DNA from 2 places in the Pseudoalteromonas luteoviolacea genome. Region 1 is predicted to be linked to the other one. Evidence: riboswitches for the same ligand, from Rfam matches in the RefSeq annotation. Region 1 holds a riboswitch; the other holds the start of a gene.
What was found. Region 1 has a riboswitch for cobalamin ahead of S4054249_RS18335 (TonB-dependent receptor domain-containing protein). Riboswitches for the same ligand answer to the same signal wherever they lie in the genome.

Region 1 (4,428 bases):
ATCCGCATGGTGGCCATGCTTTTGCGCTGTTAAAGAAATAAAACCACAAATTGCATCTATTTCAGAACGCCTTTTAAGCTTGACATCTTGTGCCATAGATGACGTATTATTTGCGGTTAAAGTCATTACTTTGTAGGCTCGCACGAGTTCTTCATTTAACTTTAATTTGACCCCTTCTAGATTTGCAATAACACAGGCTTCATTAAGTAAATTCAACACTTGCTTCGCATATTTTGGGGCTCTTAACGCGCCGTTGTGACACTGCTCAATGGCAGTTAAGGGGTTGATGGCAATATTGACACAAAGCTTTTGCCATCGGATCAAGTTGATATCATCAATGGTTTCAAAAGGGTCAAAATGGTGTGAGAACAACACCTGATATATATCGTTTAGATTATCTTGGGCCGGTAAGTTACAGGCTCCTAACTGAGTGAGCCCAGGGCCTTTAAATATTACGGTGTTGGGGGCAGGTTTCATCCCGCCCATGGCAGTACTGAGAAAAAATAGTGCTTGTTTTGACTTCAAGTTAGCTTGGATATCAGCGAGATCATACATGCCATTGTGGCTGAGAATAATATTGGCATCATGGCTTAAGTGGGGCGAAATATCTTTAAAAGCTTGTTCTATTTGATAGGCTTTGACCGGCACGATACATGTTTGAATTTTTTTATTCAGTTGCTTTAGCGTGGTAACGTCTACATTAAGGCGATGTTGTTTTTGGCCACTGATTAGCATGTATTCAGTTTGAGAACTATCTCGAGTGATAAGTATGACACGGTGGCGCTGAGCAAGTTTTTCAGCGAGTAGCAGTCCTATCGCACCACAACCAAGAATATACACTTCACTCATTATTTAGCCTTCGCTGTTTAAATCGTTGATATATCCATATGGCAAGGAAGTAGCTGGTAGCTCCTGCCACATCCGCGATAAAATCTCCTAAGGAGGCTTGTCTGTAAGGCAGTGTAGACTGCATCCATTCGACAGCCGCACCATAACTGATTAATAGAGTAATATGAAACCATACTCTAAACCTGAAGGCGTGATGAGAGAAAAATGCTAACGCAAAAAATACTCCAAAGTGCACGACTTTATCTAAGTGTTCTATTCTTATTGCATGACTTTTCACTTCTTTTGCAAAAAGATATGTGATGACTACTAAAAATAGTAAAAGTAACGTTCTATATACTTTTCTAGTCACATTTGCTCCAACTTCTATGCGATGAAAAATCAGTATAACACCGAAATATTAAAAGTGGCTTAATAGTAAATACTTGAATACTCATGGGCATACAAAGATATATTCAATGATCAGAAGAAGCTATGTGCACATGCAAAAAAGTATATCGTATTGCCTCAGAGCATTGTTATAATTGCTCGTAAATTTGTTTTGAGGAGAGAACAATGCCTTCTTTTGATATTGTATCTGAAATAGAAATGACGGAAGCAAAAAACACCGTTGATAATGCGAACCGCGAATTGGAAACACGCTATGACTTTAGAGGTGTAGAAGCATCTATTGAGTTGAAAGACGAAGTTATCCAATTAAAGTCTGAATCTGAACAGCAGGTCATGCAGCTGTTTGACATGGTTGTTGGTAAAGCGGCAAAACGTGGACTAGATGTAGGTTGTTTCGAATTAAAAGACGTTGAGCGCAGTGGTAAAACGTTTGCTCGTAAAGTGGCTTTAAAGCAAGGTATTGATAAGGATATGGCTAAGAAAGTCGTTAAGCTTATCAAAGATTCAAAGCTCAAAGTACAAGCGGCTATCCAAGGCGAAGAAGTACGTGTTACCGGTAAAAAACGTGACGATTTACAAGAAGTAATGCAGCTGGTTCGCACATCTGATCTGGGCCAGCCATTCCAGTTCAAAAACTTTAGAGACTAGTCGGTTTCTAATACAGGGTTCCAGATCAATATATGATACTGGAACTCTAGACGTCCATTGACAATCCCCCCTTAAATCTCAGACAATATGCGCGGAATTTCGAGGTGCCAAACAACGCTGATAGATAGTCGGTATATTGGATAATCGGGAAGTTGGTGCGCAAGACAAAACTTGGCAATGCCAACGCTGCCCCCGCAACGGTAAAACTGTTTAAATTGGTTGAGCCCGGAGACCGGCCTTGAATTTGACTCATTTGATGAACTTTGTGCGGTGGGCACAAAGTAGGGGACCTTCATGTTAAAAATTTCTGCGCTAAGTGCTGCTGTATTGGCAGCGGTTTCATTTCACACATCTGCGACTCAAGAAATAGAGCGCATTACTGTTACAGCAAACAAAATTGAACAGTCGCAAAAAGACGTATTAGCGTCTGTATCTGTGATAGAACGCACTGACATAGAGCGCAGTGGCGCACGCGATCTGGTTACACTTTTATCTCAGCAAGCGGGTATTCAAATTAATTCAAACGGTGGTTTTGGCCATAATGCGGGTTTGACTTTAAGAGGCGGCAGCTCAAAGCACACTCTGGTATTGATTGATGGAAACCGAGTGGGGTCAGCAACACTAGGCTATAAGTCAATCGCAAAAGTGCCTTTGCAAAGCATTGAACGTGTTGAAATATTGAAAGGCTCTCGAGCTGCAATTTATGGCTCTGATGCGATGGCTGGTGTGATCAACATTATTACGCGTCGTGCGGAGCATACAACAGCAGATATGACCCTTGGCAGTAATAGCTATCGCAATGCTCAAGTAGCCACTTCGTTTAAAAGTGACGCGTTGACTGTACTGGCAAACTTGGGCTATGAAGAAACAGATAACTTTGATGTGTTGCAAGGCACACAGCCTGATACTGATGGCCATGATAACACCAGTTTAGGGCTTAGGGCTGAGTACCAAATTACCTCTGAGAGTAAAGTATTTGCGGCTTTTCAAGGCAGTGAAGGGGATACGAACTACGATAGTCGCTTTGGCTCTAGCAATGCAACTGTATTCCAAAGTAAATTTGATAATCAATTTTTAAGCATCGGTTTTGAGACGCAGCAGGGTAATGTATCACATGCATTTACGGCAACGAAATCGCAAGATGAATCAGTTGATGTGAATGAGTTTGGTGCCAGCAAAACGGTCACTAAACGCAATATACTCAATTACGACGGACACATTGATGTGCAAGAAAACTGGGTTGTCTTGGGTGGGATAAATGCAACAGAAGATGATGTGTCTGAGTCGACTTCTACCTATGTGCAGAGTAAGCGCGATACGCTGGGTGTTTTCGTAGGCACCGTTTATGAATATGACCAAGCCTTGGTAGAGGCAACCGTACGTTATGACGACGATGACCAGTTTGGTAGTGAAGTGACGCACAGTTTAGCAGTGGGATATAAAGTGCATCGCGATGCTACATTTAGATTGGCCCATAATACTGGTTATAAAGCGCCTACTTTTAATGATTTATACTTCCCTTCATCTGGCAACCCCGCACTCTCACCGGAAGAGTCTGATAACTTTGAGCTTGGTTTAAAGGCATCAGTAGCTGACACTGTGATCGACTTTGCTATTTACCAAACGGATTACACGAATAAGATAGTGTGGCGACAAGATACTAATGGCAACTGGGGCCCTGATAATGTTGAGAATGCGCAGCATTCAGGTTTAGAGCTTAGTATTTCGAACACACTGATGTTTGGTATTGAGTCAAACTTCAACTACGCGTTTGTGAATGCTAAAGATAACACCAATGGTAAGCCACTACCTCAGGTTGCAAAGAGCACAGCCAATTGGCAGCTAGCTAAGCAATGGGACGATTTTGAAGTGATCACCGAGCTGCAATTCCGTGGTGAGCGAGACAGTACAGCATCTTTGCCGACTGGTGAGGCATATAGGTTAGACTCATATACTTTGGTGAACTTAGCGGCAAATTATGATTTTTCTGACGCAGTTAAATTATCTGCGAGAATAGAAAATTTATTCGACAAAGAGTATGGTGCGGTTGCATCAAGCTTAGTAAAGAATGAGCAAAGTGAAGTAACGGGCGTCAATTATTACAACACGCCTGAAAGACGTTTCTTTGTGAATTTACAATACCGCTTTTAATAAGCAAAAAAGGTGAGCAAATGCTCACCTTTCTTATTTTAAATTGGCCTTAAATCGCTGCTCAAACTTAGCTACTTTAGGTGCAATCATAATGCTGCAATACCCTTGATTGGGATTATCATCGAAGTAGTTTTGATGGTATTTTTCGGCATCATAAAATGTGTCAATTTCGCTCAGTTCTGTGACAATCGGGTCTTGGAACTCTGGTTGCAACTTTGCTATATGAGCTTGAGCGAGCTTTAACTGCGCATCGGAGTGATAATAAATCACGCTGCGATACTGGGTACCAATGTCATTACCTTGACGATTAAGCTGAGTGGGATCATGTAGCGTAAAAAACATGTCAAGCAGCTTCTCAAACGATACCACATTGGGATCAAATGCCAGCTGGAC
Region 2 (4,428 bases), 1.8 Mb from region 1:
CAATATCTTGGCTTACACCTGTACCCTGTCCGACAGTCTCTTTCGGAGCTAAATTACATAGCACAGAAAAAATGGCGGCGGCAGACGTGGTGTTACCTATCCCCATTTCACCAAACGCAAACAAATTACAACCCATGTCCAACTCTGCTGCAACAAGCTGTTTGGCGTTCTCAAAACCTTGCGTTAACTGAGCTTCAGTCATCGCAGGCTGCAAATGAAAAGACGCAGTCGTTACCCCAAGCCTGTTGTCAATCACGCGACTGTTTTGAACAGGCTTAAGAATACCGCAATCCACTATATTTAGACGCCAACCCAATTGACGGGCCAAGACACAAATTGCAGCACCGCCATCAGCAAAATTTGCCACCATTTGGCCGGTGACTTCACTTGGTGCAATAGAGACGCCTTCGCTGGCAATGCCATGGTCGCCAGCAAAAATACTGACTGATGGATTTTCAATGCTAAAATGTTGCGCGGTCATTGTCTCTTTTGACATGCCTTGTGCGTAAATCAACACCAATTGCTTTGCCAGTGCCTCTAACTTACCCAATGAGCCTTGAGGTTTTGTTTTTAAATCTAGTTTTTGCTGTACAAAATCATTGTGTGTTAAATCTAAAGCAGGGATCATATGGGCCTCTGTTAAATACTTGCCGCTCGCTTGCGAAACATAAGTAAAGATAAGAAAAAGACGCTACCTATGGCCGCTGTAATCACACCAATAGGTAATTCTTGGTTTTCTATGATTATTCGGGCTAGCACATCCACCCACAGCATCAATAATCCACCGCTTAAAGCCGTGACTAACATGCCTAATACACGCGCTTGAGAGATAAAAAACCGTACTATGTGTGGGATCATTAAGCCAACAAAGCCTACACCACCACATGCTGCGACTAACACAGCCGTGATCAAAGAGCTCACTAATAACATGCCCAAGCGCAACCGGTGTACATTAACACCTAAAGTTACCGCGCTTTCATCGCCCAATAACAACGCATTTAAGTGCCTTCTAAAACATACGACTGTCATGATCCCACCTAACACCACAATCGCGGGTAACCACATCCACATCCAATCAGCACGGCTAAAACTCCCCAAGCTCCAAAAGATAATCGCGGTAACCGCTTGTGGATCACTCCAATATAAGAGCAAACTCGTAAACGCATTAAACAGAAAAGAAAGTGCAACACCCGCAAGCAGCATGTTTTCAATTTGTGCGGTACCTTTATGATACGCAATGACGAGCAATAAGCTCATAGCCCCTATGCTGCCAAGCAAAGCTGCGCCAGACATTGCTAAAGCGCTTTGCACACCGAATAAAGTCAGTAGTAACACCACACCAAATGACGCCCCCGAAGAAATCCCAAATAAATAGGGATCAGCAAGGGGGTTGCGTGTCACGGTTTGTAAAATTAGCCCCGCTGTCGCAAGACCCGCCCCAGCCAAAAATGCAAGTACGGTGCGCGGTAGCCTCAACTCTATAACAATTTTTTGTGCTAACTGCGAGCTGTCGTATGACCATAAAGCTAGCCAAACATCGTAAAAGTCGACTTGTACAGCCCCGATGCTTAGGGCACACACAAAGCTAAATAAACATGCAAGTAACAATGCACTGCTTGCAGCGAATCTCATACTCGTTCCCTCGATGATAACTCGCCACCACCCGATAAGTGATATTGATAACGAATATGTGGGATCTCTTGTTCACTCGCAGGGCATGCTTGGAGAGCCACATCGGCTTTGACGCCAAAAACTTGTGCTAACATGGACTCACTTACCACCTCTTTGGGCGTACCATGAGCAATAAGCTCTCCATGATTTAAAACGAGCATAGCGTCACAGAGGGCTGAGGCTAAATTTAAGTCGTGAAAAGAAGCAACCACCGTGATCCCAAATGACTTAGCAAGCGCCATAATTTCGATTTGATACTTCACGTCCAAATGACTGGTAGGTTCATCCATTAAGAGTAAAGTCGGCCGCTGTACAATGGCTCGGGCTATCATCACCCGCTGTTTTTCTCCCCCGGATAAAGACTCATATGATTGCTTTTGTTTATGAGTTAATCCGACCTTTAATAGCGCTTCTTGGATGGCCTGTCGGTCGCGCAGTGATACACTGGAAAATAGGCTTTTGTGCGGCGTGAGGCCCATGGCGACGACATCAAAAACAGCAAGATTAAATTGACTTGGGATCTCCTGAAGCACTGCAGCGACTTTGCGAGCATAACTTTGGCGGTCATACTCACTTACATCTTTGCCATTAATTCTGATAGTGCCAGATGTTGGACTCTGGAAGCGATATAAACACCTCAGTAAAGAGGATTTTCCGGCCCCATTAGGCCCGATGAGACCGATAAACTGACCCTCTTCAACTGAAAAGCTGATATTGGATAAAATCGATTTATTATTGATAACTAGATGTAAGCTATCGACTGATATTGGTGTTGCCGCCATAATTCCTCTACATGGGGCACACATCAGAATACCACTGTATCATTTATGACTTGGTAAAATGACATGACCTAAGTGCGCCCGCTTAAGTCTTTATTCCAACCTTGGTATCTGGCTTTAAATGAGTAGTCATGCAATCATTTTTACAGTTGCGGGGACAGCTGAGGGTTTACACCTCATTCCCAAGTGATGTCGAAATAATTTTGTGTATTATGAAGTCTAGATGGCTAAAACACAACTTTGGGCCATGCACTCCCTTGTTCGTCATAGAAAACTGACACCTGAATGACCTTGCCATATCCAACCTCAAAGCAGTTTAAATGATTTACAGCGCCTTCAGGCAATGCTAGCCAGTGTGCCAATAGCTGCTTCATAACCCCACCATGAGTCACAATGACGATTGTGTCATCACTGCTTTGAGATGTGAAAGCACACCACCAAGCTTTAATTCGCGCATTAAAACAGGCCATACTCTCTCCTTCAGGTGGTGTAACGGCCCAGGGGTTTTGCCAAAAGTCGCCAATACTGGGCGAGCGAGTATGCTGCCAAAGCCACTCATAGCTTTTACCATCCCAATCACCAAAGTTCATTTCTTGTAGTGCATTGACGACTGTGAACTCTGCATCCAGCTTTTCTGAAAATGCTTTTGCTACAAGCTGACATCGCTGTCTTGGCGAGCTGAGCACACGTTTTGGCTTGGGTAAACTATGGAGTGTTTTTAGTAATTGGTTTTGACTTTGTTCAGTTAAAGGAGGATCGGTTTGCCCTAATAACTTACCGGATAATATCGTTTCAGTATGACGAACAAAGTAAAGAGTTTGCAGCATATACTTGGAGATAATAAAAACGCAGGCTAGCCTGCGTTTTTATCTAATTATAGAATTTGGTTTTCGCGCCAAGATTGCTCTTTGGCTAAACGCTTTTTACGTTTGTCACATGGGTCATCACAATCACAGATTTTATCGATACCCATTGAGCCTAAACCACCACAGCTACTTGCCATTGATTTTTTCTGAACGATTACACCCACAGCCATAGCTGCAGCGATCAAGATAAGTAACCCAAAGGTAAGAATAAATAGTGACATAGGCAAAGGCCCCTCAATAAACTAGCTTGGTCAAGTTCCAAGCAACTGACGGTGTATTGACAATATTATATATCTAAATCCGTCAAAGTTGAATGAATTTACCACACTAAAAGCAATGATATTTAACCGGATCCACTGATTACTTTTTTACATCTAAATACGGCTTAAACGCAGTGCTTGAAAATGTCTCTAGGCCAGCGTCTGTCTTACTGATCAAGTACACGGGTAGATTATGCGCTTCAGCATAATCTCTTGCTCGTTGCGTTCCCATCACGGTAAGCGCTGTTGCCAAGCCATCAGCGGTCATTGCTGAAGGATGTAACACCGTCACAGACACCAAGTCATGGCGTACCGGTCTACCTGTACCCGGATCAATGAGGTGCGTGAATACCTCGCCATCCATTTCGTAAAAGATACGATAGTCCCCTGACGTGGCAATGGCATTATTACCCGGCTCTACAACTCGGTGAATTTGACGCTGTCCTGCCGGTGCATCCGGTTTTTCAATCGCTATTCGCCAAGGTGAACCATCCGGCTTATTGCCAGAGATACGCAGTTCCCCGCCAATCTCTACCATATAATTAGATAAGCCTTTTTTCTCAATCAACTCAGCGACTTTATCGATTCCATAACCTTTCGCCGTCGCTGAAAAAGATAGTTCAAGATGTGGCAGTGATTTCGCCAGCCCTTCATCTGTCAGCGCTAATTTATTTACACCGATATTTGCTTGCATGGCTTCAATGTCAGATTGCGAAGGTCTTTTGGTCGGTCTTTTATCCGGACCAAAGCCCCATAAATCAATCAGTGGTCCCATAGTCACATCTAAGGTTTTAGTCGACTCACCTAGGCGAATAGACTCTGCGATCACGGCACGAAAATCGCTACTAATCG

Region 2: another riboswitch for cobalamin. It lies ahead of S4054249_RS05030 (ABC transporter ATP-binding protein); the one in region 1 lies ahead of S4054249_RS18335 (TonB-dependent receptor domain-containing protein).

What each region holds. Positions count from the first base shown of each region.
Region 1 is NZ_CP015411.1:4,259,238-4,263,665, reverse strand. Features, by position in the region: gene S4054249_RS18350 (ketopantoate reductase family protein) at 1-849, opposite strand, end outside; gene S4054249_RS18345 (VanZ family protein) at 842-1,198, opposite strand; gene S4054249_RS18340 (YajQ family cyclic di-GMP-binding protein) at 1,402-1,884, shown strand; cobalamin riboswitch at 1,970-2,139, shown strand; gene S4054249_RS18335 (TonB-dependent receptor domain-containing protein) at 2,179-4,035, shown strand; gene msrA (peptide-methionine (S)-S-oxide reductase MsrA) at 4,069-4,428, opposite strand, start outside.
Region 2 is NZ_CP015411.1:1,167,039-1,171,466, reverse strand. Features, by position in the region: gene cobT (nicotinate-nucleotide--dimethylbenzimidazole phosphoribosyltransferase) at 1-628, opposite strand, end outside; gene S4054249_RS05035 (FecCD family ABC transporter permease) at 640-1,632, opposite strand; gene S4054249_RS05030 (ABC transporter ATP-binding protein) at 1,629-2,453, opposite strand; cobalamin riboswitch at 2,536-2,660, opposite strand; gene S4054249_RS05025 (histidine phosphatase family protein) at 2,678-3,277, opposite strand; gene nqrM ((Na+)-NQR maturation NqrM) at 3,325-3,537, opposite strand; gene S4054249_RS05015 (FAD:protein FMN transferase) at 3,677-4,428, opposite strand, start outside.